Regions from separate parts of the Eubacterium sp. AM05-23 genome, predicted to be linked through region 2. Evidence: predicted binding sites of a transcription regulator. Region 2 holds the regulator's gene; the other holds the start of a gene.
The links. Region 2 encodes NrdR, which represses ribonucleotide reductase genes. Its sites were predicted from a motif close to CACNANATNTNGTG; they were not measured.

Region 1: DW091_RS07820 (vitamin B12-dependent ribonucleotide reductase) is a predicted target of NrdR. The motif match lies at 11,693-11,706, and genes of this name have one in related genera.

Annotation. Positions count from the first base shown of each region.
Region 1 covers NZ_QUDF01000005.1:46,941-61,807, reverse strand. Annotated here, with positions in the region: gene rimO (30S ribosomal protein S12 methylthiotransferase RimO) at 1-492, opposite strand, end outside; gene DW091_RS07860 (DNA translocase FtsK) at 497-2,872, opposite strand; gene dut (dUTP diphosphatase) at 2,932-3,381, opposite strand; gene DW091_RS07850 (polyribonucleotide nucleotidyltransferase) at 3,392-5,470, opposite strand; gene rpsO (30S ribosomal protein S15) at 5,590-5,856, opposite strand; gene DW091_RS07840 (glycosyltransferase) at 5,987-7,132, opposite strand; gene DW091_RS07835 (hypothetical protein) at 7,181-7,336, opposite strand; gene proB (glutamate 5-kinase) at 7,314-8,150, opposite strand; gene DW091_RS07825 (CsbD family protein) at 8,444-8,641, shown strand; gene DW091_RS07820 (vitamin B12-dependent ribonucleotide reductase) at 8,716-11,655, opposite strand; gene DW091_RS07815 (hypothetical protein) at 11,850-12,083, opposite strand; gene plsY (glycerol-3-phosphate 1-O-acyltransferase PlsY) at 12,105-12,755, opposite strand; gene DW091_RS07805 (cysteine-rich small domain-containing protein) at 12,785-13,063, opposite strand; gene DW091_RS07800 (indolepyruvate oxidoreductase subunit beta) at 13,070-13,645, opposite strand; gene iorA (indolepyruvate ferredoxin oxidoreductase subunit alpha) at 13,647-14,867, opposite strand, start outside.
Region 2 covers NZ_QUDF01000008.1:35,172-50,038, reverse strand. Annotated here, with positions in the region: gene ftsW (putative lipid II flippase FtsW) at 1-406, shown strand, start outside; gene murG (undecaprenyldiphospho-muramoylpentapeptide beta-N-acetylglucosaminyltransferase) at 403-1,509, shown strand; gene DW091_RS12445 (FtsQ-type POTRA domain-containing protein) at 1,679-2,338, shown strand; gene DW091_RS12440 (DUF881 domain-containing protein) at 2,371-3,069, shown strand; gene DW091_RS12435 (DUF881 domain-containing protein) at 3,079-3,807, shown strand; partial or broken gene DW091_RS20575 (small basic family protein) at 3,839-4,150, shown strand; gene ftsZ (cell division protein FtsZ) at 4,462-5,556, shown strand; gene nrdR (transcriptional regulator NrdR) at 5,566-6,021, shown strand; gene DW091_RS12415 (NUDIX hydrolase) at 6,038-6,565, shown strand; gene lysA (diaminopimelate decarboxylase) at 6,673-7,950, shown strand; gene DW091_RS12405 (site-2 protease family protein) at 7,953-8,588, shown strand; gene DW091_RS12400 (segregation/condensation protein A) at 8,590-9,321, shown strand; gene scpB (SMC-Scp complex subunit ScpB) at 9,322-9,933, shown strand; gene DW091_RS12390 (pseudouridine synthase) at 9,924-10,655, shown strand; gene DW091_RS12385 (hypothetical protein) at 10,648-11,043, shown strand; gene DW091_RS12380 (class I SAM-dependent methyltransferase) at 10,991-11,608, shown strand; gene DW091_RS12375 (MurR/RpiR family transcriptional regulator) at 11,623-12,546, shown strand; gene DW091_RS12370 (NAD(P)/FAD-dependent oxidoreductase) at 12,555-13,793, shown strand; gene cmk ((d)CMP kinase) at 13,804-14,463, shown strand; gene DW091_RS12360 (lysophospholipid acyltransferase family protein) at 14,453-14,867, shown strand, end outside.

The DNA of each region.
Region 1 (14,867 bases), on a different contig from region 2:
CACACAATAAGTGCAGTGATGGTCACAGCCTTCACTGATTTTCAGATAGGCTGTGATCGTATTGTCCTCGATATACCTGGGCATTTCTTCCAGGTAAGGCCGGTCGATATCACCCGCGAGGGTTTCACCGCCCCTTCCGCTTTCAACCGATTTAATCAGGTCAATGATATTGTCGATATGGCCCACACCTAGAAAGCCGTCAACCTCAGGCATTTCCTCAGCCAGCTCCTGATGATAGCGTTCCGCCATACAGCCCGCCACCACCAGAATCTCACACGGACCGCTTTCCTTATAGCCGGCGTATTCAAGGATATACTCAATGGATTCCTCCTTGGCTGCCTGGATAAAGCAGCAGGTATTGACGACGATGATTTCAGCCTGCGCCGGGTCCGGCTCAATGGTATAGCCATTTTCCGCGAGCATTCCCAGCATCTGCTGGGCGTCTACGGTATTCTTATCACAGCCCAGGGTTGTGATATGTATCTTCTTCACTCTGTCACCTCCTGTAATACTCTTCCTGTGTCATCAGCAGGGTTCGCGGCTTACTGCCGTTTGGCCCTGAGATAATCCCCTTTTGCTCAAGGGAGTCGATGAGCCTTCCAGCCCGGGCATAGCCAACCTTCAGCTTACGCTGGAGCATGGAGGTCGATACCTGATTATAGGTAAAGGCCGTCTCCACTGCCTGGTCAAACAGCGGGTCTAGGTCATCCTCCTTGGCTTCCTCTTCTTCCTGGGGCTCGTTAATGGCCTCTTCAATCTCATCATTGTAGGTTGGCTGTTTTTTGGGTTTGACCGCGTTGATTACGCGGTTGATCTCCGCGTCAGAGACAAAAGTGCACTGCACGCGCAGCGGTTTTGATTTTCCGACGGGATAGTAGAGCATATCCCCCTTGCCCAGCAGCTTTTCAGCCCCGGCCATATCAAGAATGGTACGGGAGTCCGTATTAGACGCCACCGAGAAGGCAATACGGGATGGGATATTTGCCTTGATCAGCCCGGTGATAACATCTACCGAGGGTCTTTGGGTCGCGATGATCAGATGAATCCCGCAGGCTCTGGCCAGCTGCGCAATACGGCAGATCGCGTTTTCACATTCCTTCGGCGATGTCATCATCAGGTCGGCCAGCTCGTCGACCACAATGACAATACGCGGCAGCTTTTCGCCGCCCTGGCCAGCCATCAGCTCGTTATAACCGTCAATATCACGCACGCCGTTTTCCTTAAACAGCTGGTAACGATCCGTCATTTCCTTAATTCCCCAGTTCAGGGCATAGGAGGCCTTTTTAGGGTCTGTGACCACAGGAATCAGCAGGTGTGGTATGGCGTTATACTGGTTCAGCTCGACCATTTTGGGGTCAATCATGATAAAACGCAAATCCTCAGGTGAAGCCTTGTACAAAAGGCTGATGATAATACTGTTGATGCACACGCTCTTACCAGAACCTGTGGCTCCGGCGATGAGCACATGGGGCATTTTGCTGATGTCCCCAATAATATTCTGTCCGGACAGGGTCTTGCCAAGTGCAAAAGGCAGGGGCCCTTTAAAGCCTTCAAAGGCCGGCGTCTCAATGATCTCACGCAGGCCGACGATAACGCTCTCCTCGTTTGGCACCTCAATGCCCACCGCAGCTTTTCCTGGAATAGGCGCTTCGATACGGATATCCGAGGTCGCCAGATTTAAGGCCAGGTCGTCAGCCAAATTAACAATCTTGTTGACCTTTACTCCCGGTTCGGGCTGAAGCTCAAACCGGGTAATACTCGGGCCGACGTCTACCCCGACGATTTTGGCATGCACACCAAAATTAGAAAGGGTTTCCTCGATAATTCTGGCCTTTTTAACCACTGCGTCCTTTCTGTTTTTGGAACCGGAGGCTGGCGGATTTAACAAAGTCGTTTCCGGAAAATGATAAACCTCGTCAGCCTCCAGTTGAGGGTTTATGGGGTCCTCCCCGTTGTCGGATAAATCCAAAAGCTCATCCACAATTTTATTCTGTTTTTGCTTCTTTTCAGGAAGTATCAAAAGCCTTTCCTGCTGTTCCTCTGGCAGAGCCTCATTGGAATCCTCCAAGGTGTCTGATTCATCCAGCTCTTTATTGACATCGTCAATAAAATCAAGAATTTCTGTGTCAATCGAAACCTTTCCAGTCTCTGAGCGCTGGAACAGGCCGTCATAGCTGTCACTTGCCGGCTCTTCCTGTTTTGTCCTGCTCTTTTTGGCGTTTTTGCTCTTTTCACTCAGTTCTTTTGAGAGCTTGCGTTCTTCCACCAGATCGCCGACCTTATTCTTCAGAGGCGCAACACCGAATTTGTTTTCCTTCATTTTCTGATAATAATCGTTAAAATTTGCCCGTACGATCAGCAGGGCCTCGGCGATGGACGCCAGTATCAAAAAGACAATGGTACCAACCTTGGTCACAAGCATCTGAAGGAAGTAGGACAGCAGTATCCCGATAATTCCTCCATAGCCGCCATAGCTGGCCACGCTGAAAAGATCGAGCACGCTGTAGGTCATAAGCCTCGGAATATTCAGGCTGAAGACCACCATCAGATTAACCAGAAGTAAAAACACCATGACCAGCGTCTGTATATTTCCTCTGTGCTTGTTAAAAAACAGCATGATTCCCCAGGCGATCATATAAAGGGCAATCATGATCGTTGTATTGCCAAACATGTAGGTAAAGATAACTTTCCCTACAATTTTATCTAAAATTCCGGGCGTTGCCGTCAAAAAAGCATAGCCGACATAGAGGCCGAGAACGGCCAGCACTGCACCGGTTATTCTCTGCTTGACCATTGGGCTCATGCCAGGCTGCTTTTTGGCTCTGCTTCCCGCGCGCTTTTTGGCAGGTTTCTTTTTGCTTGCTGTTGCCACCTTATTATCACCTCACTTACTTAATAAAAAAAGGCACAGATCCTCTGTACCTTGTATTCCTACATACCGGAATGTCCAAATCCACCGTCGCTGCGTTCTGTGTCCGTCAGAGCCTCTACACTGTCGACCTCTACAAAATCAGCAGTCACATAGGATTTTATTACCATTTGCGCGATGCGGTCACCGGGATGAATGGTATGGGAAAAGGCCTTCAGATTTGTTAAAATAACCTTTATTTCACCACGGTAGTCTGAATCAATGGTACCAATCCCATTGACCAAGGCAATGCCGTGCTTCATGGCCAGACCCGAACGCGCCCGGATCTGAGCTTCGTATCCCGCCGGCAGTTCTAAATAAATTCCCGTCGGAATGGTGTAAATATTCTGGTTTAAAATCTCAATCGGTTCGTCTATATCCGCGTATAAATCCACCCCGGCAGCACCGGAGCTCTGATACTCCGGCAGCGGGTACTTGGATGCGTTGTATATTTTTACCTTGCACTTTTCCATATTATAACACTCAATCCTTAGGTAAGCACGCTTTTCTTGATAAATTGATGCGGCCCTTATCGTCAATTTCAACAACCTTGACGGTTACAACGTCACCAACCTTCACGACATCCTCTACGGATTTCACGCGTTCCTTGGCAAGTTTGGAAATATGGATCAGGCCGTCCTTGCCGCCGGGCAAAGATACAAAGGCGCCAAAGTTCATGATACGAACGACCTCGCCAGTATAAACCTCTCCGACTTCCACTTCCTTGACAATATCTTCGATAATCGCTTTAGCCTTATCTGCTGCAACACCGTCTTCAGACGCGATATAGATGGTACCATCGTCCTCAATATCAATCTTAACGCCGGTTTCCTCAATAATCTTATTGATGACCTTTCCGCCCGAGCCGATAACGTCACGGATCTTATCGGGGTTAATGGTCATCGTCATAATACGCGGTGCATATGGTGATAATTCTGCGCGCGGTTCAGAAATTTCTTCGTTCATGATGCCCAGAATGTGCATACGGCCAATGCGGGCCTGTTCCAGCGCCTGGGTTAAAATTTCTCTGTCGATACCGTGGATCTTGATATCCATCTGAATAGCGGTGATCCCGTCTTTAGTACCGGCAACCTTAAAGTCCATGTCTCCGAGGAAGTCTTCCATGCCCTGGATATCCGTTAAGATGGCCAGCTTTTCTTCTTCCTTGATCAGGCCCATTGCCACACCGGCGACCGGCTTCTTGAGCGGTACACCCGCTGCCATCAGGGCAAGGCTGCTGCCGCATACGCTGGCCTGAGAAGTAGAGCCGTTAGAGCTTAAAACCTCAGATACCACGCGGATGGCGTAGGGGAATTCTTCTTCCGGCGGAATCATTGGCAGCAGCGCACGTTCTGCCAGTGCGCCGTGGCCGATTTCACGGCGGCCTGGGCTTCTCATTGGTCTTGCCTCGCCAACACTGTAGCCTGGGAAGTTATACTGGTGCATATAACGTTTTTCCGTATCGTTGGATAGGCCGTCCAGCACCTGGGCATCTCTCAGGACGCCTAAAGTCGCGATGGAAAGCACCTGTGTTTCGCCTCTGGTGAACAGGCCGGAGCCATGCACTCTCGGGATATAGTCGATTTTCGCGCTGATTGGACGGACTTCATCCATTTTACGGTTGTCCGGACGGATGCGGTCTACCAGAATCAGGCTACGGACTTCTTTTTTCTGAAGTGCGGTTAAAATCGTATCAATATCATTTAACTGATCAGGATAAAGCTCGCCAAAGTGTTCAACCACCTCGGTCTTAACCGCGTCGATATTTTCAAGACGTTCTGTTTTATCCTCAGTGTGAACCGCTTCATGCATTTTACCGCCCACAAAAGCTTCGACCTCTGCGGTCAGCTCGTCTGTTGGCAGGTAAAGGGTATAATCCTTCTTTTCCACACCCACTGCTGCGACAATCTCTTCCTGAAAAGCCACAATTTTCTTGATTTCTTCATGTGCGAATAAAATTGCTTCCAGCATGGTTTCTTCAGAAACTTCGTTAGCGCCGGCTTCTACCATCATAATGGCATCCTTGGTACCGGCGACTGTCAAGCTTAAATCGCTGACTTCACGCTGGGCTTCGGTCGGGTTCAGGATGAACTCGCCATCGATCAGTCCAACCGCTACAGAACCAGTAGGGCCGTCAAAAGGAATGTCTGAAATACTGAGAGCAATGGATGCGCCGATCATCGCGGCGATTTCCGGTGCGTTATCCTGTTCAACAGACATAACCGTAGTAACTACCTGAACGTCATTGCGGAACCCTTTGGGGAACAGCGGACGAATCGGACGGTCGATTAAACGTGAGTTTAAAATTGCTTTTTCAGAAGGACGGCCTTCTCTTTTTAAGAAGCCACCTGGTATTTTACCAACTGCGTATTGTTTTTCTTCATAATCCACGCTCAGCGGAAAAAAATCCATACCTTCACGGGGTTTTTTAGATGCAGCGGCTATGGCCAGCACACTTGTTTCACCATAGCGGATCATTGCAGAGCCCTTAGCAAGCTGTGCAACCTCGCCGATTTCCACCTTAAAGGGACGACCGGCAATTTCTGTTTCAAATATTCTCATTAATACCTCCAATGATATCAGCCGATTTACGAAGCGGCTGGACTCCGTTTATTTCAAAATCATCTGCACAGATGTTCGAAAATTCAAAGAAAAAAGGCGGAATACTCCGCCTTACAGTACTATTTTCTCAAGCCTAATCTCTGAATTAATTCACGATAGCGCATGATATCTTTCTTTTTGAGATAGTTTAATAAACCTCTACGCTGACCGACCATTTTCAGAAGACCTCTTCTTGAGTGATGGTCTTTTTTATGAACGGCAAAGTGTTCATTTAAACCATTAATTCTTGCTGTTAAAATAGCAATCTGTACTTCTGGAGAACCAGTGTCACCTTCGTGTGTCTGGTACTCTGCAATAATGCGTTCTTTTTCTTCTTTTGAAATCATTTGTGTCAATTCTCCTTAAATTATAAATAGACTCCGTAATCACAGTATTTCGTTGGAGTTTCGAAAAACCAAGAGAACGGGCTTAACGTAATAATGATACCATAACCGCAGGGCGGTGTAAAGTTTTTTATCAGAGTTCCGGGATTATTTCTCCCGCTTCATATTCTGAAATCAGTTTTTTACAGAGCTCGATGGTTTTTTCCATCGAATGGTTTCTGGCTTCCTCAGACATATTTTCAGCCATCTGCTGAATAATATATTTATTCTCAATGAGAAAATCAACCATGGAGGTCAGCTCCTTGATCTTGTCTACCTTGATGGCCATGCCGCTTTCCACCAAATAATCGGCGTTTTCTTCCTCCTGTCCCGGATAATAATACGGGATGATCATCGGAATACATTTGACGATCGCCTCTGTGCTTGTCAGGCCGCCTGGCTTGGAGATAATAGCGTCGGCCTCGTCCATGAGCTCGGGTATATTATCGACAAAGCCATGAATTTCCACAACCTTATCCTCTGTCTCATAGACCTTGTTTAAAAACTCAATGGAGCGCTCGACCTTTTTATTGTTGCCACAGACCACAATAATCTTAATTTTTTCCTGAGCCTTCATCAGCGCAACAAAGGCTTTTTCCATCTGTCTGGTACCCATGCTGCCCGCCATAAGCAGGATTGTACCGCGGATCGTTGGATCTTCGATCTCAGCTTTCTTTCGGGTATCCTCCACAAACTCCTGTCTTATGGGAATGCCGAAAGGATAGATAATATCCGGGTTTACCCCTTTTTCAATCATGGTTTCCTTTGTGTACTCACTGCCCACCACATAGGCGTTGATTTTTTTGTGCAGGTATACGCTGTGGATTTTATAATCGGTCACAAAAGAGAGCACTGGCAGGTCAAAGGCTCCGTGCTCTTTTAAGGTTCCTAAAATATTGGTGACAAAGGGATGGGTTGAAATCAGCAGATGTGGCTGTTCCTTATGAATCATGGGAACAATTTCTGGATTCATAACCTTTGTCATCATCTTAAAAATATTCTGCTGAAAAGGCGTCATGTGGTTGAACTGGTTATAAATCTGCTCATAAAGCTTTGGCACATTTTCAACCAGCTGCTTGTAGCCCTTTGTTACGATTTTGTCTAAAACGGCGCTGCTTTCCTTGAAGGCATCATAAACGTCTACCTCAAAACCATATTCGGATAAAGCCTGGGCAATGGATTTTGCCGCCAGGTTGTGTCCCGCACCGGTGGATGCTGTAAAAATAAAGATCTTAGACATTGACCCCTCCAAATTTTTCGTCTGTTTTATTTTATATATTGTCCGCTTTTAATCGTCAAAATCCTTGGTAAAACGGTACTGCACCTTCATTAATTTACCGCCGACTGCTTTTTCACGGCGTTTTTCCGCTACATAAAAAGCGCCTAATACGGTCAGCATACCAGCTGCTACTGCAGACAAACTAATCATTACTTTTTTTAACATCTTGGACCTCCTGTAAATCCTGTTTAATAAAAAATGTTCCTATTTCATTGCCTTCTAAAATATCATAAATCACTTTAACATCCTCACCGGATGCGATGATGGTGTTTATTCCCCGGTCGGTTGCGTATTTAGCCGCCCCGATTTTGGTCACCATACCGCCTGTTCCAAGGCCGGAGGTGGAACATCCCGCGCTGCTTAAAATATCGGAATCAATCGTCTCAACGGTCTGGAGGAGTATGGCATCCTCATTTTCATTGGGATTTGAATCGTACAGACCATCCACATCCGAGAGAATAATCAAAAGGTCAGCGTCCACAATATCGGCAGTCATGGCAGACAGGATATCATTATCCCCAAAGCACTCCTCCTGAATTTCATCCGTCGCGATACAGTCATTTTCATTGACGATCGGGATAATGCTGCGATTTTTCAGTGCCTTGAAGGTATTGATGGCATTGCTTCTTTTAATGGAATGCTTGAATACATCCTTGGTCAGCAGAATCTGACCCACATTCTGGTGGTATTCATCAAAAAACTTATGATAAATCTCCATCAAAAGCCCCTGCCCCACCGAAGCGGTGGCCTGCTTGGCCTCCAGTGTCTTCGGCCGTTCCTTTAAACCCAAACGGTTCATGCCACAGCCGATGGCACCCGAAGATACCAAAACCATCTTTCTCCCACTGTTTTCAAGATCAGTCAAAACCCTTGCAAGCTGGTCAAGCTTTTTTAAATTGAGGGTACCATTGGCATGGGTTACTGAGGTGGTGCCCATTTTGATGACAATGGTCTCTGCTTCCTTAATTGTCTGTCGCATTTAATGCGCCTCCATTTGTCTACTGTTGTCTTCCACTCAGGCAGCTTAGTCTGTCCATTTTTGATTAAAGACTATCGCCGTCGGTCTGGTGACTATTCTGAAATATTATCATATCAAACTTAACTTAATTTTGCAAGTTTGTTTTATCCTGACGCGCTGGGTATACCTTCTGTTTATTCTCTGCTTTTTCTTTTTCAAAACTAAAGCTTTCCTTAGGAATAGAAAGACGATTGTTTTCTTCACCTGTCTGGGGGTATATAAGAACTAACAATTCTTATTAAGGAGGCTTTATTATGAGCAAAGATACAGGATTTACCGATCAGGCAAAAGGCGAAGTAAAAGACCGAGTCGGCGGTGCAACAGGCGATAAGGGCTTACAGGCCGAAGGCATGATGGACAAGGCAGCCGGAAAAATCAAAGAAAAAGCAAATGACGTAAAAGAAAAAGCGAAAGATGTTGCAGATGATGTAAAGGATCGTATGAATAAATAAAACATTCACATAAAAAACCGGGATATTCCAAGCTGAATATCCCGGTTTATTTATTTTTCTGATTTTTAGCTTAATCAGCTGCAGCCCGTGGTGGTGCCGCAGTCCATACAAACCTTACAGGTACCATTGCGGACCATGCGGTCACTGCCGCACTGGCTGCACACTTCCCCATAGAGTTTTTCACCCTCAATTTCCATTTCCATCTGAAGCGGCATAGTTTCCGGTGTCGGAGCTGCCGTGCTGGCGTCTACCTTTGCGAGGGGAGCTTTCGGCTTCACCTGGCATTTGGAATAATCACCGCATTCAATATCAATGACCTTGGAGATCAGGTCAGAAATAGAGGATGCGTATTTAATATACGGATGCCTCTGGACAAAGCCTGACGGCTCGTACTTCTGGCCCCTCAGCATGATGGATATTTTTTCCGGCGGAATATTGTACTGAAGCATATTGGAGATGGACTTGGACAATGAAGCCAGCAGTCCCTTAACCACTGTACCATCCTTATCGGTGGATACAAAAATTTCTGCAATTTTACCATCATCATAAAAACCGATGGTGATATAAAGCTCAATATCGCCGATTTTAGCCGCATGGGTACGACTCATACGCATACCGTCTGGTTTACGCCGGTTGGGAACCCCCTGATTACAGTCTCTTGCAAATTCAAGAAGCTCCTTATAAGAACAATCCTCCAGATGCTTTTCGCCTTCCTCCTGCTTACCGGAGCTTAGAGGCTGTGATGCCTTACAGCCATCACGGTAAACGGCAATGGCTTTGGCGCCGGTAGTGTATGCCAGAAGATGAATTTTCTTAACATCCTCTATCTCCGCGTCTGACGGCAGGTTCACAGTCTTTGAAACCGAACCACTGATCATCGGCGTAATGGCCGAAACCATGAGCACATGGCCCTCTGGGCGGATGGTATTGGCTGTGTCAAAAACCGGAATATGCTCTGGCTTGATATGCGGCGCGCCGGACAGACTGTCGTGGCGCAGATAGCCTTTTTCATCCTTATCCAGCATGTAACCAAGTATATCGGAAATTTCCTTTGGCTTGTAACCCAGATTTTTAAGGGCAATCTCCATCACTGGATTCACGATTTCCATGGAGCCGCCGCCTACCAGTTTTTTGAATACCACATGGTTGTAGAAGGGTTCGACAGAGGTGGCGCCGCAGTCCATGGCAAAGGAAATGGTACCGGTCGGCGCGATAACGCTAACCTGCGCATTGCGGTAGCCACTCAGCTCACCATAGTCAATGGCATCCTTCCACGCGTCTTTGATACGGCTGCTGATATTCAGGAAACCCATTTCTTCTAAAAGTTCATGATTGATTTTAAGCGGTTCATAAGTCATTTCCTCATAGTCATCGGTCAGATAGCCCGCGACACGGCTGTGGTTGCGGATAACGCGCTTCATATAAGGACTGTTGATCTCATATTTCGCAAAAGGCCCGACCTTTCCGGCCATCATGGCTGAAACATAGTAGGAATGTCCTGTCATAATGCCGCATAAAGCTGCGATCAGGTTTCGGGCTTCATCGGAATCATAAGGATAGCCCAGCGCCAGAATCAATGACGCAGCATTGGCAAGGCCCAGACCAGTGGTGCGGAACAGGTAGCTTTTTCTGGCAACATCTTCTGTTGGGAACTGTCCCCAATAGATCGAAGCCTCCAGCACCAGCTGGATCAGTCCTGCTAAATGTGAAAACCGTTCAATATCAATTTTGTTGGTTTCCGGGTCAAAGAAGCGGAAAATATTGATGGATGCCAGGTTACAGGCTGTATCATTTAAGAAAGCATACTCTGAGCATGGGTTTGTCGCGTTGATCCGGTTTTCTTTTTTGGAGGTATCGCCATCTTCACCGCCGGGACAGGTATGCCAGGCGTTAAACAGATCGTCGAACTGAAGTCCAGGATCGGCGCAGGCCCAGGAAGCTGTGTTGATTTTCTGCCACAGCTCCTTGACGGATACTTCACGGTTAACTGCGTCGTCTACGCGTCCCTTCAAAGTCATTTTGTGATCCGGTTCGTGCTCAAGATTGATGACAGCATCCATGAATTCTTTATTTAAACGGACGGAGTTATTTGAGTTCTGCCCTGCAACGGTGCGGTATGCCTCACCGTCCATGGAGGTATCATAGCCCATCTTTCCAAGAGCGCGGACTTTATCCTCTTCCCTGACCTTCCAGTCCACAAATTCTTCAATTTCGGGATGGTCCACATCTACAATGACCATTTTAGCCGCACGTCTTGTGGTGCCGCCGGATTTAATGGCGCCTGCGTTACGGTCAAGCCCTTGCAGGAAGCTCATCATTCCTGAGGACTGCCCGCCGCTCGATAGCTTTTCATTCACGCCGCGAAGCGATGAAAAGTTTGTGCCAACACCGGAACCGCCTTTAAACAGCTTTGTCTCACTGACATAATGCTCAGAAATGGAGTGATGGCCGAGCAGCTTGTCCTCGATGGACAATATAAAGCAGGCGCTTGACTGAGTCCGGGTATAGCGGTCATCTGATTCTTTAACCTCACCGGCCGCCTCGTCGTAGTAATAAAGGTCGTCCTTGTCACCTTTGATGCCATAGCTTCTGGCCAGGCCAGTATTGAACCACTGCGGTGAATTTGGCGCCCACATCTGTTTCAACAGAGCGTAAACCATCTCGTCGTAAAAAATCTGCCACTCTTCAGCGGTCTCGATGATGCCTTCTTCTTTCAAAGCATCTGCCCAGAAGCCAACCATGCGGTCGGCAACTTCACGCATGCTGTGTTCATAGCCCAGACCGTTTGGGATTCCCCGTCGTCTGAAATACTTGCTGGCTATAATATTACAGGCATTTTGCGAATAATCAACTGGAAATTCAAGATCTTCCATGGACAAAATGGTCGCGCCCGTCTGATAATTTGTTAAATTGACGTCAACATTCTGCCACTCGAAAAGATCGTAGACAGTCTTATTACTGCCTTCCAGTTCTTTCGTAAAATGTCTTTTAAATAGATCTTTCAGCTCTTTCAATCTTAAACTCCTTATAAAATCGGTTTGTAAAGGCGTACACAAGATGTGCTGCGCCGATTTCTATTATAACATATATCTGGTATAATACGTGGAATAAATTCTTGTAATCCACATCAACTTTCTTGTAAAAAGAAAACAGAAACAGTAAAAAGAGACTCTCTGCTTTGAGAGTCTCTTTAAAACACCAGTCAGAATCAGGCTTCCCGGTTTTCTTCCTGTTCTTCTAAAACGTCTAAATCTACAGCGGCGTTGGTCGCCGCTTCTTCAGTTCCGATAACATCTTTTTCAAAGGTACCAGCCTCATGGGTTTCCTCCACCGATACAGATTCCATTACATCATCTGTCAGGGATTGACGTCTGACCTCAGGCTCTGCTTCGCGGATGTCTTTTTCCTGTCCAGCAACAACGACTTTTTTATCATTCGACATCTTCATGTCTCCTTTCAAAGTTTAGTTGCCTTTCTTATCATCTCCACCCATTTTAACCTTCTGCCCTACCTTGCTCTCGGTGCCAGCCATAATCCGCTTGATGTTGGTGCGGTGCTGGAACACTGTTGAGCAGCAGAGAAACAAGGCAAAAAACAGCTCGGGTGTAAAAACAGCCCCATGTGTAATAAAAATACTTTTAATAAGAACTGCAATCGGAAGGGATACCATCCCAATAATGGAAGTCAGCGACATCATTCTGAAAATGGCCAGGAAGATCAGTCCAACGGCAATACAGATCAAGGCAATCGGCCAGTCAAAGACGATAAAAACGCCGATGGAAGTGGCTGTACCCTTTCCGCCTCTAAAGCCAAGGCAGACCGGCCAGTTATGACCGCAGACCACTGCAATTCCCGCAGCCGCTACCCAGGCTTCACTGAAGCCAAGCAGTCTGGCTGCAAGAATCACGACAGAGCCCTTAAGCGCATCCAAAATAAAAACAGGAATAGCGTATTTCAGGCCCATCGTCCGGAGTACATTTGTCGTTCCGGCGTTACCGCTTCCGTAATTACGGACATCCTCACCCTTTACAGCGCGCACCATAATATAGGCAAAATCAAGATTACCGATAAAATAAGCCGCCACAACCAAAATCAAGCCAATAAGTATACTCATACTAAACTCTCCTCACACATAATCCTGAGCTACTGCTCTCTAACGCGCTCGATAAGAATCAGGAGTTTTTCGATGATCCGGTCATAGTTCTCTTTTTTATGGGGAACAAGGCAATTTGTACAGTTCTTTATACCCTTTTCCGTGTATTCAAAACCACCGCCGCAGTCCCTTCCCAGCGCATATAAAGGACAGTAACAAAACAAACAGTTAAACTCGTCTAGATTTTCCATTTTATGGCAGGGAAAATATTCACAATCCCTGTTTTGGAAAAATTTGAAGTTTTCTGTTTCAAATTCTTTTTTACACATAGCCTTTTAGTTAACGGCGTCCATTCCGACAGCCATCGCTTTGATATTCAGATCAACAAATTTTGGTTTTACATTATTTCGGATAATTTCATCCCAGTTAATATCCTGAAGTCCCATAGATTTGATGATGGCCCCAAGCAGAATTACATTCATAACCTTGAGATTCCCCATCTCCTCCGCCATGGCGGAGGCATTCATCACGCGGACATCGGCCTTTTCCTGCAATGTTTCCAGAATTTTTTCCGGATAAGTCGCTTTGCCGATAACGACCGGCAGCGGCCATATCTCTGCATCGTTGACAATAATCTTTCCGTCTTCCTTTAAGAAGTCAATATAACGCAGTGCTTCCATTTTTTCAAAAGCAACAATGATGTCCGCTGTTCCCATCTCGATAACCGGTGACTGGACGTCATCCCCATAGCGGACCTGAGATGAAACGGAGCCGCCACGCTGGCTCATACCATGGATTTCACTCATCTTTACGTCATAGCCGGCTTCCATAAGACCCGTGGTCAGCAGTTTTGCCGCTGTGATGGTTCCCTGGCCGCCAACACCAACCAATAATATATTTTTTGTTTTCATTCTACTTTTCCTCCTCTACATAAATGGCATGTTTCGGGCAGATCTGCAGGCAAACCTCACAGCCCAGACAGGATTCTTCCAGAATACCGGATTTTTTCGGTACGGTAGAGTTAAAGGCTAAAGCAGGACAGCCGGATTTCAGGCATTTCTTACAGCCGATACAGAGATCGGTATCGACCTTGCAGTGGCGCTTAAAGGCTTCTGGGAACTCTTCCTTATCGGCCTGAGAGAAACGCTTGAGCGCACATGGCCAGCGCGTGATAATGACAGAGGCTTCATCATTTGACAAACCCCAGTCAAGCGCCGCGTCGGTTTCTTCCAGATTGTTTGGATCAACCGTACGGACATTTTTAACGCCAAGTGCGCGGACAATGGTTTCGATATCCATAATCGGCGCCGGTTCGCCCTTTAAGTCAAAGCCGCTGCCCGGGTTTTCCTGATGGCCGGTCATGCCGGTAATGCGATTGTCCAAGATAACAGTCAGAACATTGCTCTTATTATAGGTAACATCCATAAGACTGGTCATTCCAGAGTGGAAGAAAGTTGAATCGCCGATGACAGAAACGACTTTCATATCGTTATTCTTAATATCCATGGCCTTTGCCACACCGTGTCCCCCGCTGATGCTGGCACCCATGCAGATCATCGCGTCTGTAGCGTTGTAGGGCGGTGTTAAGCCCAGGGAATAGCATCCGATATCACTGAAAATCATAATATTTTTACGGCGGCCCAGCTCGTAGAAAATACCGCGGTGCGGACAGCCTGCGCAGAATGCCGGCGGACGGCCGACAATTTTTTCAGGATCGGGCGCAAGGGTCACTTCGCTTTTACCATAGAGGGCTTCACGGATGCGTTCCGGTGTCAGCTCGCCCATGGTTGGGAACACATCTTTTCCAATAACGTCAATGCCCATGGCTTTAATTTCGGTTTCAAGAATCGGATCATTTTCTTCAAGAACATAGATCTTTTTAACTTTGCCTGCAAATTCAGCAATCAGCTTCTTGGGAAGTGGATAAGAAAATCCCAGTTTCAGATAAGAGGCCGTATCGCCAAAAACTTCCTTGGCATAACGGAAAGCCACGCCAGACGCGATAACGCCAATTTCCTTCTGATTATCTTCGATATAATTCCATTTAGAGGTTTCGGTATATTCTGCCAGCTTTTCAAAATTTTTGGCAAGCTTAACCTGCATAACGCGGGCATGAGCCGGCAGCGGACAGTT
Region 2 (14,867 bases):
CGGAATCTTTGGCCAGGGGTTGGGCAACGGCAAGCAGAAATTTCTGTTCCTGCCCGAGCTTCAGAATGACTTTATTTTCGCCAATATCGGTGAGGAGTTCGGCCTCATCGGCTGTGTTTTTGTTTTGGGTCTTTTCGCCTTCATTATCTGGCGCGGCTTCAAAATTGCCAACACCTCGCCAGACCGGTTCGGCTACCTTTACACCAGCAGTGTCATGCTGCTGCTCGGCTTTCAGGTGTTTGTAAACGTGGGGGTCGCCACCTCGGTCATCCCGGTTACCGGCATGGCGCTCCCCTTTGTCAGCGCTGGCGGGACCTCGATGGTTGTGCTCTTTGCCATGCTGGGGCCCATCCTCAATATTTCAAGGCAGGCCGACCTGCGCAAAAGGAAAGGGAGAAGAAAATGAAAATTTTAGTAGCGGCCGGCGGCACCGGAGGACATATTTATCCGGGGCTGGCCATTGCAGATAAACTAAAGGAGCGCCTGCCCGACGCCGAGATCGTTTTTATCGGCTCACAGGTAGGCATGGAAAAAAATATTGTGCCCAAGGAGGGCTATCCTATTGAGTACATCCGTGTCCGCGGCTTTGAGCGTGAGCTGTCGCTGGAAACGCTGGCTGCGGTCAAGGGGATCTTTGACGGTATCTCAGACTCAAAGAAGGTCTTGAAAAGGCATCAGCCGGATCTGGTGGTTGGGACAGGCGGCTTCACCTGTGGCCCGCTGCTTCTCGAGGCAGCGAAGCGGGGCATCCCCACCATGATCCATGAGCAGAACGCCTACCCGGGCAAGACAAACCGGATGCTTGGGAAAAAGGTGGACCGCGTGGCCATCAGCTTTAAGGAGGCCGCCGAGTACTTTCCGGAGGACAAGACTTTTCTGGCTGGCAACCCGGTGCGCGACGTGTTTAAACAGACAGACCGCAGGGCCCTCAGAGATAAGCTTGGCCTGAAGGACAGCCAGCGTCTGGTCGTCATCATGGGCGGCAGCCAGGGGGCTGGGAGCATCAACAATGCAGCCGCTTCGTTTATCGTCCGGAATGCAGATAATCCGGAGATTGTTGTCTATCACCTGACCGGGAGAGGACAGTATGATAAAGTCCTAGAAAAATTAAAGGAAAATGGTGTAAAATTAGATGATTGCCGTAATATAAATGTCTTAGCCTACAGCAATGACGTCCACACCCTTATCGGCGCAGGAGATTTAGTTGTCAGCCGTTCCGGCGCCATGTCGGTGGCTGAGATCGCGGCGGTGGGAATTCCATCCATTTTGGTCCCTTACCCCATGGCGGCAGGAAACCACCAGGAATTCAATGCCCGTGTTATCACCGATAACGGCGGCGGAATCCTGATCCATGACGCCGAGCTGACGCCGGACCTGCTGGCCGAAACCATTCCGGCGCTGCTCCGGGATGAAAAGGGGCTTGAAAAGATGCGGAAAGCTACGAAAGAACGGGCAATACTGGATGCAGGTGACCGGATTTGTGCAGAAGCTTTGAAGCTGATCAAATAAATTGAACAAAAACAAATAAAAAGGGTGACAAAAACCGGTAAATGGTGATAAAATGGATGAAAAGCTGCAAAGACGTAAAAAATTAAAAAAAAATAAAAGGAAAAGACTGCTAAAATATGTTACACTATTAGTGGTTGCTGTTTCTATTTTATTTGTCTTTATTTTTGTCATGGCAAGCGCCATTTCCGCCGGTGTGTTTAACATTAAGCATATTGAAGTAATTGGGAATGAAGTTGTCGATAGCGAAACAATTATAGAAACTTCAGGAATCAATGAAGGTGAGAGCATTTTTTGGGTAGATTTAAATAAGGCTCATTATAATATTGAGGAACTCATAAATGTTGAAAAGCTGGAGATTACAAAAGTCATGCCGGACAAAATCGTGATCAAGGTAAAGGAAGCGCCGGCAATCTGCGCGGTCAACTACGATGGCAAGATCAATTATATCAACCGTGAGGGCCTTCTGGTTGAGCGCAGTGAGTATCTGCGCAAAACGGATATTCCTATTGTGACGGGCTTCACGGATATTACCATTGATAAAATCGGACATCCGGTAACCTTTAATCCGGACTGGAAGTTTGACACAGTCATGGAGATTCTGAAGACCTTCCAGAATGATGGCAACCTTGCGAAGATTTCGGAAGTGGGTATTACGGAAAATAATACTTATCGGATCATTACAAAAAATAATGTGGTTATGACAGTGGCGGATCTGGATAACTTTAAGAGCTCTTATGATTATATCAATACGGTGTTTGCCGAAAACAAGAGCAATCTGGATATCAATCTGACCACTGGCGGTAACAAACCGATTCTGAAACCAAGATAAACTGAGGTGAAGGCTTGAAGCGAAAAGGCAGTTTGGCCATTGCGTTAATATGTATTTTTGTGGGCGTTTTGATTATCCTTCAGATGAAAACAGTCGACCAGCTGGGCGGGACGGTAGATTCCGAGCGCGCTGGCGACCTGGCTGCTGAAGTGAAAGCCCTTGAAAACAAAAATGACGAGCTGAACAATCAGCTCAAGGATCTCGAAAAACAGCTGGCTAACTATGAATCTGACGCCGCTGGAACCGATGATGTCATAAAGAAAAAACAGCAGGAGCTGGAGAAGGAACGCGTGCTTGCAGGCGTGACGGATGTGACGGGCTCAGGCCTGGTCATCACCATCGATACCGACAGCACAGATTACGACGCGTCTCTCTATTCCAAGAGCTCCGATCTGCTGCTCTCACTGGTAAACGAGCTGAACGCAGCAGGCGCAGAAGCCATTTCCATCAATGGCGAACGTTTGATTAATACCTCGGAGATCCGCCAGGCGGGCTCCTATATTAATATTAACCGTAACAAATACGGTGCACCCTTTGAGGTGAAAGTCATTGGCAATCCCCAGGATCTGTCCGCTGCCATCAAAATGCGGGCTGGTGTTGTGGATGTCATGCAGTCCAATAAACTGAAGGTTTCTATTTCACAGGAGGACAATGTTCTGGTAAAGGCCTACAGTGGTGTGATTGACCTTAAGTATGCAACGCCGGCCTCAGGCAGTGGGGCCGATGAGTAGCGGTGGGCTATGAAAAGTATAAGTGAAAAAACCATGAACCGGATACTGGTTTTGGTCTTTCTGGTGGTTGGCATTGGAATGGCTCTGATCGTTAAGGAAATTGGTTCAAAAGACATCCCGGCGCAGCGTACCTTTGTCAATGCGAAGACCTTATATAACCAGGAGCTTGAGGAGGATAACCTCAAGGTCAAAAATGAGGAGCTCGGCAAAAAAATAGAGGCTGAGCAGAAAAGGCTTGAAACCTACGAACAGGCCAGAAGGGCCATCGAGGATGAAGGGTCTGTGGTCGATACCGTCGGCCAATATCTGGACGCAGAGCTTGAAAACTATAAAATGGCAGACGGCTCTGTACCCATCCAGGGACCTGGCATTGTCATTACGCTGGAAGACAGTGACAAAGCCATCGAGCCTGGTGAAAACCCAAATAAATACCTGGTACACAACTCAGATGTGCTGGCGGTCATCAACGAACTGAAGGCAGCCGGGGCGGAGGGAATCCAGCTCAATAAGATGCGCGTGACAAACAGCAGCAACATCGACTGCGGCGGCGCGGTCATCAATGTAGATGATGAGATATCCTCACCGCCATTTGTGATTGAGGCCATTGGAGACCCAGAATCCATGTATATTTACTTAAATTCTGATGAAAGTGTTATTCAACTGTTGAAATATTGGGAAATAAAGGTTAATATAGAAAAGTCAGAATATTTACTACTCAACAAAAGTAATAAACTGTAATTTGATTTTTTGCAGAGAAACGAGGACAACGATGCTATATCCATTAATAGGGCTGCTTGCAGGGCTTTTAATCGGTGTTGTTTTGCCTTTTGAAATACCGCTGGCATATTCATCCTATCTCTCAATCGCAATACTCGCTTCGCTGAATTCAGTATTTGGCGGTATTCAGGCAGACCTGGAAGGAAAATTTGACCAAAAACTGTTTATTACCGGTTTTTTTGGCAACACCATTTTAGCGGCGCTGCTGACCTATATCGGTGACAGAGTAGGGATTCCAATTTATTACGCAGCAATCTTTTATTTTGGAACCAGCCTGTTTTCAAATTTTGCGAAGATCCGGCGTTATTATTTCCGGTCTGGCAGCAAAGAATCAGATCCTAAAGCGATTTCAAAGGAGCAGAAGCATGGTCATTCAACCGGCCATAAAGCTGAGCCTATAGAAATAATACATTCCACGACCGATGATTTAGACGAGACAGAGGACTATGAGGAAGAAGACTACGATGCCGTCGAGCTTGACGAGAACGGCTACCGCGGTGATGCTTCCGACGAGGATGAAGTCTTTGAAGATGATGAAGAACTGGATGAAGAACAAAAAAATGATGATAAAAAACAAACTAAGAGTTTCTTACGTGAAATAGAGGAGGAAGAAAAGTGATTGAATTAGATGGCTACAATGATAATTTTGCGAGAATTCGTGTAATTGGTGTTGGCGGCGGCGGGAACAATGCCGTTAACCGCATGATCGAATCCGGTCTGAAGGGTGTTGACTTCATATCCATCAATACCGATAATCAGGCGCTGGCCCTGACCCTGGCTGAAAAACGACTTCAGATTGGTGAAAAGACCACCGGCGGTCTTGGTGCGGGCGGTAACCCTGAAATGGGTCAGAAGTCTGCGGAAGAAAGCCGTGACGCCATTGCAGATTTAATTCAGGAAACAGATCTGTTATTTATCACTGCTGGTATGGGCGGCGGAACCGGTTCCGGTGCTGCGCCGATCATTGCAAAAATTGCCCGTGAAATGGGAATCTTAACCATTGGTGTTGTCACCAAACCATTTTCTTTTGAAGGCCGAGTCCGTATGCGCAACGCTCAGATTGCCAGTGATTTCCTTCAGGATAATGTCGATGCGCTGGTCACCATTCCAAATGACCGTTTGTTAAGAATGGCTGACAAAACCACTTCTTTAAGAGACGCTTTCAAACTGGCAGATGATGTATTATTACAGGGTGTTAAGAGTATCTCTGACCTGATCTCCATGCCGGGTCTTGTAAGCCTTGACTTTGCCGATGTTAAGACCATCATGAAAGATGCCGGTCTGGCTCACATGGGCGTTGGCCGTGCTTCCGGTGAAAACCGTGCCGAAGAAGCTGCAAAAGAAGCCATCTTAAGCCCGCTCCTGGAAACTGAAATCGACGGCGCCACCGGCGTGCTTTTAAATATTACAGCAGGTGAAGACCTGTCGCTCTTTGAAGTCGACAGAGCCGCAACCATTGCGAGAGAAGCCTCTGACGAAGACGCTAACGTTATCTTTGGGGCGACCATTGACGAAAGCTTTGGCGATGAAATCCAGATTACGGTTATTGCGACCGGTTTCTTACCAGCAGAAGAAGTGGAAGCTAAAAAAGCTGCGATCTTAAACAGCGCAAATGCTGCTGCTGCAAATACAGCTGCTAAGCCTGAAACCAAAACAACCAGCGGTGCTGGCGAATTTGCGATTCCTGGATTTTTAAGCAACGAAGACTAAGGTGTCTGAATGAAGTGTCCCTTTTGTGATTATGACGAAAGCAAAGTAGTTGATTCACGACCTGTTGAAGAAGGCACTATGATTCGTAGAAGAAGGGAATGTATCCGGTGCGCCAAAAGGTTTACGACTTATGAGCGGATTGAAAACATTCCCTTGATCGTTGTTAAAAAAGGTGGGCAGCGTGTCCCCTTTGATAAAAATAAAATTTTGAATGGGATGATCAAGGCCTGTGAAAAACGTCCGGTTCCCATCGACAACATCCAGCGTGTTGTTGACTTAATGGAGAAGGAGCTTTATCAGGTTGAAGATAAAGAGGTGGAATCATCCTATATTGGAGAGCGCGTCATGGATGCGCTCAAGGATATCGATCAGGTGGCCTACGTTCGTTTTGCATCAGTTTATCGTGAGTTCAAGGATGTCGAATCCTTTATGGATGAACTGAACCGCCTTATGTCTGAACGCTGAAGGCGTGGAGTAGTGAATGAAATTTTTTGAAAAAACCATTGCGTCCAAAGAGATTTATAATGGACGCATCTTAAATTTAAAGGTCGACGAAGTCGAGCTTCCCGATGGAGGGACCTCTTTCCGGGAACTGGTAGACCACAAACAGGGCGTCGGTATTCTGCCTGTCAGAGGCAACCGGATTATTTTCGTGCGCCAGTTTAGAAAGGCCATCGAAAAAGTGATCCTGGAGATACCGGCAGGTCTGGTTGAAGCGGGTGAAGATCCTAAAGAGGCGGCAGTGCGGGAGCTGCAGGAGGAAATTGGCCTGAAGCCCCTGGATTTGCACTTTTTAGGAGAAATGTGGCCCTCACCGGGATTTACCAATGAAGTGACCACTTTATTTATGGCGTCTCAATTTGTTATTGAGCCGAGAAAACAGGATGATGATGAATTCATCGAAATTGTCGAAATGCCTATACGGACAGTCTGGGCGCTTTACCTTAAAGGAAAGTTTTCAGACGCAAAGACTGCCTGTGTTTTAGGTCGCTTTTTTTCTCTTATGTAAATAAAATCATCGAGGTGGTCTTTTATCATCTGTGTTACACACAGGATAACAGATCACTTTTCTTATTATTTGTGGCAAATAAATTAAAGCTTTTAAGGAGAAACTGAATGTCAGAAAATTTTATATTCTCTGGTCATGACACAGTGGCGTTAGCGCAGAAATACGGGACGCCGCTTTATGTGATGAGCGAAGATATTTTGAGAGCAAACATCAACCGCATTAAGGACGCCTTTGAATCGGCAGGTGCGGACTATGATGTGAACTATGCCGGCAAAACCTTTTTAAACATGGGAATGTGCCGGATCGTTGCAAGTGAGGGCGTCTCTCTGGATGTGGCCTCAGGCGGTGAACTCTATACGGCTGTGAAAAGTGGTTTTAATCCTGCCCGTATCTGCTTTCATGGCAGCAATAAAAATCAGGCAGAGCTGGAAATGGCTCTGGGCTATAAGGTAGGCCGTATTGTCATCGACAGCGAATGGGAGCTGGAACGGCTGCGTCTTTTGACCGAAGAACTCGAGCAGTCCGTCAAGGTGCTGTTTCGGGTATCTCCGGGCATAGAAGCCCACACGCACGAGCTCATACAGACAGGGAAGATTGATTCCAAGTTTGGCCTGCCATTGAGCCAGGCCCGTGAAATTATCGGCCGTACAAAAGAAATGGACTATGTGGAGGCTGTCGGCATTCATTGCCACATCGGCTCTCAGATCGCAGATGAAAAGCCTTTTTTACTGGCGTCAGAAGTGATGCTGGATCTTTATAAGGAACTGATCTCCGACGGGCTGAATCTGACGGAGATTAATCTGGGCGGCGGCTTTGGTATTCCTTATTTACCAAATGATCCAAGCTTTGACGTCACCAATTATATTCCTAAAATGGTTGACCATATGCGGGAGATGTCTGAGCAGAGACAGATTCCGATGCCTAAAATCGTGGTAGAGCCTGGCCGCTCTGTGGCGGCGCCGGCGGGCATTACGTTATATACTGTGGGCACCGTTAAACAGATTCCGGGACTGAAAAAGTACGTGAGTGTTGACGGAGGAATGGCAGATAATCCACGTCCGGCACTTTACGGTGCGGATTACGATGCTGTGATCTGCAATAAGCCTCAGGACGAGGCGCTGATGGAAGAGGTTACAGTCAGCGGTAAAGCGTGTGAGACAGATACCTTGATTAAATCCATTAAGCTGCCCTCACCTCAGCCTGGCGACACACTGGCAATGCTTCATACAGGGGCCTATAATTACTCAATGGCCAGTAACTATAACCGTCTCAGGAGGCCGGCTGTTGTTCTTTTAAAGGGGGATCGGTCCGCAATTCTGGTGGAACGTGAAAGTTTTGAGGATCTGGTCAAGAATGACAGGATTCCTTCCTGGCTTGAGGACTGATTATGTTTAGCACGAGTTATTTTATCAATCTTCTGCTGAGCCTGCCCGGTATCCTGGTGGCCATTTCTTTTCATGAAATGGCCCACGGCTACGCGGCAGATGCAATGGGTGACCCAACCCCCAAGCTGGCAGGGCGCCTGACAGTCAATCCCCTTAAGCACATTGACCCCATCGGCTTTATCAGCATGCTGCTTTTTCGTTTTGGCTGGGCGAAGCCTGTGCCGGTTAATCCGAATAATTTTAAAAACCATCGGAAGGGAATCATCGTTGTCAGTCTGGCGGGCTGCTTCACAAACCTTTTGTTAGGATTTATTTCGCTCATTGCGATCTATGCGGTTTCACCCTTCGCCAATGTGTACCTGCTGCAGATTCTGCAGTATTTGTATCTGTATAACCTGATGTTCGCAGTCTTTAACCTCATTCCCATTCCACCCCTCGACGGGTCGCAGATTCTGGCTGAATTTTTGCCTTACAACGCAAAACAGAAATTCTATCAGTTCTCACGTTATGGGATGATTATCCTGCTGCTGCTGGTTGTATTTAATGTGTTCGGCCTGATTATCACACCCATCATCAACGGGATTGACGGGTTGTTCAGAATGATATTAAACCCACTTTTTTTAATGCTTTGGTCATAAAATGAATAGTTATGAAGTCAGTTTAGAGAAATTTGAAGGTCCTTTGGACCTTCTCATTCATTTAATTCAAAAAAACAAAATTGATATTTATGATATCCCCATCGCGGAAATCACGAATCAATACCTGGCCCATATCGAGAAATGGCGTGAGCTGGATATGGAGGTTGCCAGTGAGTTTGTGGTCATGGCTTCCAAGCTTTTGGAGATCAAATCCAGAATGCTTCTGCCAAGAGCGAAGGACGAGGAAGAGGACGAAGAGGACCTGAAAGAAAAGCTGGTACGACAGCTTATTGAGTATAAAATCTTTAAAAATATCAGCAGTTATCTGGAGGAACGGGAGTGCGCCGAGCTTCATGCGGTTTACAAGGACCCGGAATATATTCCGGCTATGAACCAGGACGCAGAGGTGGAGATCAACCCAGAGGATGTTTTTAAGGCATACTCTAATATATTTTCCCTATACAGCGATGAGATTGAGTTTAAGGATTTTTCTCAGGAGATTGTAAGGGAAGTTTTTACTGTGGAGGAAAAAATTGAATACATTGAGCAGCAGTTTGAGCTCAACCGCTCTGGAGAGCTTCATTTTTCAGAGCTCTTCAGAAAAAAAGTCAGCCGGGGAGAGGTTGTGGTAACCTTTCTGGCGCTTTTGGAGATGTATAAGATCAATCACATCCGGCTTTTTCAGAACCGTGTATTTCAGGAAATAATCATCAGACAGAGGACAGAAAAATAAATGCAGGAACTTTCAAAAAGTAATAAAAAGCGTTTAAAGGGAATCATTGAAGGCATCCTTTTTGCAAGTGGTGAGCCCGTCGCGCTGCGTGAGCTTGAAAAGGCGATGGAGCTGGACGGGAACACCATTCAGTCGTTAATGGCAGAGCTTGAAAAGGACTATGGCAGTGTGGAGCGGGGGCTTCGCCTGGTGCAGGTCAACAACACCTGGCAGCTGTCCACAAAACCTGAGCATTACGATTTTATCAGACAGGTTCTGGGGCAGCAGGAGGCCTCAGGGCTGTCCAAGGCAGCTCTGGAGACCCTCTCGATCATCGCTTATCGCCAGCCGATTACCCGTATCGATATTGACAATCTCAGAGGGGTCAGCTCCAACAGCTCGGTTCAGCGGCTCCTTGACCGGGGGCTGATCAAGGAAGCAGGCCGGATGGAAGCGCCAGGGCGGCCGATTCTCTATAAAACAACACCCGCCTTTTTAAAAACCGTTCATTTGAAGCATATTGAGGATTTGCCGGCCTTTGAGCAGTTTGCCGAGGGAGAACAGCAGAAAATTGATATCTCCGCTTCTATGGCGGAAAATATGGAAATAAACACAGTTGAGGAATTGAATTGAGATTACAGAAATATATGGCCCAGTGCGGCGTTGCTTCAAGACGTAAATCGGAGGAGCTGATTGCCGCAGGCAGGGTAAGTGTCAACGGTGAGGCAGTGCTGACACCAGGACTTCAGGTAGACCCGGAGGCTGATATTGTTAAAGTAGACGGCAAAGCCATCGCTGAGGATAAGAAAATTTATGTGCTGCTGAATAAGCCAAGAGGCGTGGTCTCCACCTCGGCAGACCGCCACGCAGACCAGACCGTGATGGATCTGCTGCCCATTAAGGAACGGCTGTTTACGGTGGGCCGGCTGGATAAGGATACAGAGGGCCTGCTGATTTTAACCAATGACGGAGACCTTACCTTTAGATTGACGCATCCCAGCCATGAGTTCAATAAAATTTATGAAGGGCTTGTAAAGGGGATTCCCAGCACCGAGGAGCTGGAGCTTTTTGCTGAGGGGGTCGAAATCGAGGATGACGACCATACGCGGCATACCACTGCACCCGCTTCTGTGCAGGTACTAAAGACCTACAGAAGCACAACCTTGCTTCAAATGACGATTCACGAGGGAAGGAAGCGCCAGATCCGCAAAATGTGCGCGGCTATCCACCATCCCGTCATTCACCTCAAGCGGATAGCCATTGGTAGCATTACCTTAAAGGGATTAAAAGCCGGTGAATGGCGTTATCTTACTGAGGAAGAAATACGTTATCTAAAGGGAGAAAAAGATGATTAAAATTGTGATTCCTAAGAATTTTGAGGTGGTCGCGCCTTATTTTAAAGAGCCAGAGCATAAACGAAGCCTTTATCTGACTGCCATGGATGGGGAAGAGCTTCTGGCTGTTGCCCGTTTTATGGTAAAAGGCGAGACAGCAGAGCTTTACGATATTATAAACATCATGCCAGAGGTACCCATGGCGGTGCTGGACGGCTTAATCCGCACGACCCTGTTCCAGGCGGCTGACCTGGGGTGCGAGGCCTGCAGGGTCTATAATGTGCCTGAGGCGTTGAAGGCTTATTTTGAAGGCCATCAATTTAATGACTGCGGCGAATATATCAGCCATGACGCTTATGTCGATGAATTTTTCAAGCCGTGTCCGGGGTGTGCTGGTGCCGTCGATTAATGACTTCAGGAGAGTGACCTTACTGGCAGGGGCCCTGATGGCTGAGCATTTACGCGAGGGAGACTCAGCCGTCGACGCGACAGCCGGGACTGGCGCGGACACCTGTCTGCTGGCCCAAAGTGTGGGCGCGCACGGAAGAGTCTATGCCTTTGATGTCCAGGAAGAAGCCCTGAAGGAAACAGAGCAGCGTCTGTCGGCTGAGGGTTTAAGAGACCGTGTTCTTCTTTTTCACAGGGGCCACGAAACAATGGGCAGTGTGCCAGAGCTTCGGCAGGACTCTAAAATAATGGGGATTATGTTTAATTTAGGGTATTTGCCTCATGGAGACAAAGAAATCGTTACAAAGACAGATACCACACTGGCAGCACTGGAAAGCAGTGTGACGCTGTTGGCGCCAAAGGGGCTTCTGACACTCTGCCTGTACCGGCACCCGGCCGGACTGGATGAGAGCAGAGCCGTTGAAAAATGGTGCGCGCAGCTTGGAGCAGGCTTTAATGTGCATAAACTTGAGACAATCAATAAAAATAATCCGCCCTATTTAATTCTGGCGGAAAAGACAAAATGAGGCAAACAACAGAAATGAATCAATCATTGGATACGAAACATGATAGTAAACCAGAACTACGGGATATTTTTGCAGAGATTAAGGAGCGCTATAAAAGCCTGAGCAAAAGCCATAAAAAAATTGCGGCCTTTGTGATGAAAAATTACGAGAAGGCTCCGGATATGTCAGCCATCAAGGTTGCACAGCACGTAAAAGTCAGCGAAGCCACAGTTGTGCGTTTTGCGCTGTCTTTAGGCTACGAAGGATACCCCGAGTTCAGAAAAGCGCTCAAAAACGAAATAAACAGTAAATTAACCACCATTGAGCGTATCAACATGACATTGGGTGATGAGGAAAAAGAAAAGCTGATGCAGCGCTCTGTGGCCGCGGTGCTCAAAAGCGACATAAACAGCATCAACGGAACCCTTGAATCTTTTGACTATGAAGCGCTCAGACAATGCGTGGACATTATCCGCAGTGCCGGCAAGGTAGTCATTATCGGCTTTAGAACGACCAGCCTGCTGACCGAGCATCTGGGCTATTATCTGAACCTGATTCTGGACGATGTCCGGGTGATTAACCACGGTGTAACAGACGTATATGAGCATTTGATTAAAATCGGCGAGGACGACGTGGTTATTGCCATGAGCTTCCCGCGCTATGCGCAGAAAACCTACGAGGCTGTGGAGTTTCTTAAAAACCGGGGCCCCAAAATAATCACCATATCGGATAATGAGCACGCACCCATCAATGAGTTTGCAGATTACAAGCTCATTGCGAAGAGCAATGTCTATTCTTTTGTGGACTCTCTTGTGGCGCCCTTAAGCCTGATTAATGCTTTGGTAGTGGCCGTTGGCTTTAAAAATATCAAGGAAACAAAGCAGACTTTTAACGAGCTCGAAGAAATCTGGAAAGAGCATTACATTTACACAGGCGACGAGTTCGTCAAGGATTTATAGGAGAAAGAATGAAAAAAACAGCCATTATCGGCGGCGGCCCCGCGGGGATGACCGCAGCCATCGCTGCGTTGAGCTCAGGCCAGCAGGCGGATCTTTATGACCAGAATGAAAAACTGGGTAAAAAGCTCTACATTACCGGAAAAGGCCGGTGCAACCTGACCAATCACTGCGACATCAGCGAATTCTTTGACAGCATTGTCACCAATAAGAATTTCCTTTATTCAGCCCTTTATACCTTTACCAATGATGCGCTCATGGATCTGATGGAAAAAAACGGCTGTCCCCTTAAAATTGAGCGGGGCGAGCGGGTTTTTCCCAAAAGCGACAAATCCAGCGACATCATCAAAACCTATAGAAAAATTCTGGAGCGCATGGGAGCGCAGATTTGCCTGAACCAGCGTATTGTGGCTGTCGAGACGAAAGAAGACAGCGCTGGGACAAAGGTCACAGGGATCCGTCTGGAGAATGGAAGGGTAGAAAACTATGACCGGGTCATCCTGGCCACCGGCGGGAGAAGCTATATTTCAACAGGCTCTGACGGCTCAGGCTTTAAAATGGCCAGGGAGCTTGGGCACCGGGTAACGCCGCTGAGACCATCATTGGCAGGCGTTAATATCCAGGAGGCATGGGTGCCGGAACTGCAGGGCCTTTCACTTCGCAATGTAGGCCTGACCATGAAAAAAGGAAAGAAAAAGGTCCGTTATGAAGCAGGGGAAATGCTCTTTACACATTTTGGCGTTTCCGGCCCGCTGGTGCTTACCATGAGCGCCTTTATGAAGCCGCCATATGACGACTATAGTCTGATTATCGATTTGAAGCCTGCGCTCAGCATGGAACAGATGGATGCCCGGCTGCAGCGCGATTTTGAAAAATATCATAACAAGCATTTTATTAACAGTTTAGTGGATTTATTACCTTCAAAAATGATTCCAGTTATGGTAAAATGTTCAGGTATTCCAGAGGATAAAAAGGTGAACCAGATCACGCGGGAAGAACGCAGACATCTGGCCGAGGTTTTTAAGGGGCTGACGCTTCACGTGATATCTCTTCAGGATATCAATACCGCCATTATCACTTCAGGCGGTGTGGATGTCAAGGAGATAGACCCGAGTACAATGGAATCAAAACTTGTCCGGGGGCTTTATTTTGCCGGCGAAATGATTGACGTCGACGCCCTGACCGGAGGATTTAACATACAGATTGCCGCCAGTACCGGATGGCTGGCAGGCTTATCGGAAGAAGGTTAAGGAGAGCTTTATGCAAATTGCGATTGACGGCCCCGCCGGGGCGGGAAAAAGTACCATTGCGAAAATAATTGCAAAGGAATTGGGTATTCTTTATTTAGATACCGGTGCCATGTACCGGGCCATTACCTACGGTGTCTGGAAAAACAAAATGGACTTCTCAGATCAGGAGGCCATCGCCGATTTTACAAGAGAGAATACCATTGATTTTAAAGGGACAGATGTCTACTTAAGCGGAGAGAAGGTTACAGAAGAAATCCGCCTGCCCATTGTCAGCAAGCACACGTCAGATGTGGCCTGTATCGGCGAAGTCCGCAGACTGCTAGTTGGGCAGCAGCAGAGCATCGCAGGCAGCCATTCGGTTATTATGGACGGCAGAGATATTGGATCTGTTGTACTTCCAGAAGCAGACTATAAGTTTTATCTGGACGCCAGCATCGATGAACGCGCCAGACGGCGTGCCATTGAACAGCAGGCTAAGGGAATCGATCAGGATTTTGACAGTATCCGTGAAAGCATTGCGGTTCGGGATTATAATGACAGTCACCGTGACGAGGGTCCGCTGGTCTGTACAGAGGATGCAGTCGTGGTTGATACCACAGGCAAAAGCATCGAGGAGGTCTGTCAGGTAATCTTAGAGAATATCCGGGGAGGAAAGGCCCATGTTTTATAGATTTGGAAGAGCCCTTATCAAGCTTTTAAACCTTATTTTGTATAACATCCATGTGGAGGGGGAAGAAAATATTCCAAAGACAGGCGGGGTCGTCCTTTGCCCCAATCATATCAGTAATTATGACCCTCTGGCAGTAGCGACCCATATGAAGCGGCAGGTGCATTTTATGGCCAAGGCCGAGCTTTATAAAAATTTTATTGTCAGAAAGGTGCTGCTTGCCGTGGGCACCATTCCTGTCGACAGGGGAAAGGTTTCACTGGAAACACTAAAGGAATCCTTAAGAGTTCTCAAAAACGGTGAGATTCTGGGGATTTTTCCGGAGGGGACGCGTGTAAAAAACGGAGAACGCAGGAAACCAATGGAGGGTTTCGTGGTGTTTGCCCTAAAAACCAAGTCTCCCATCC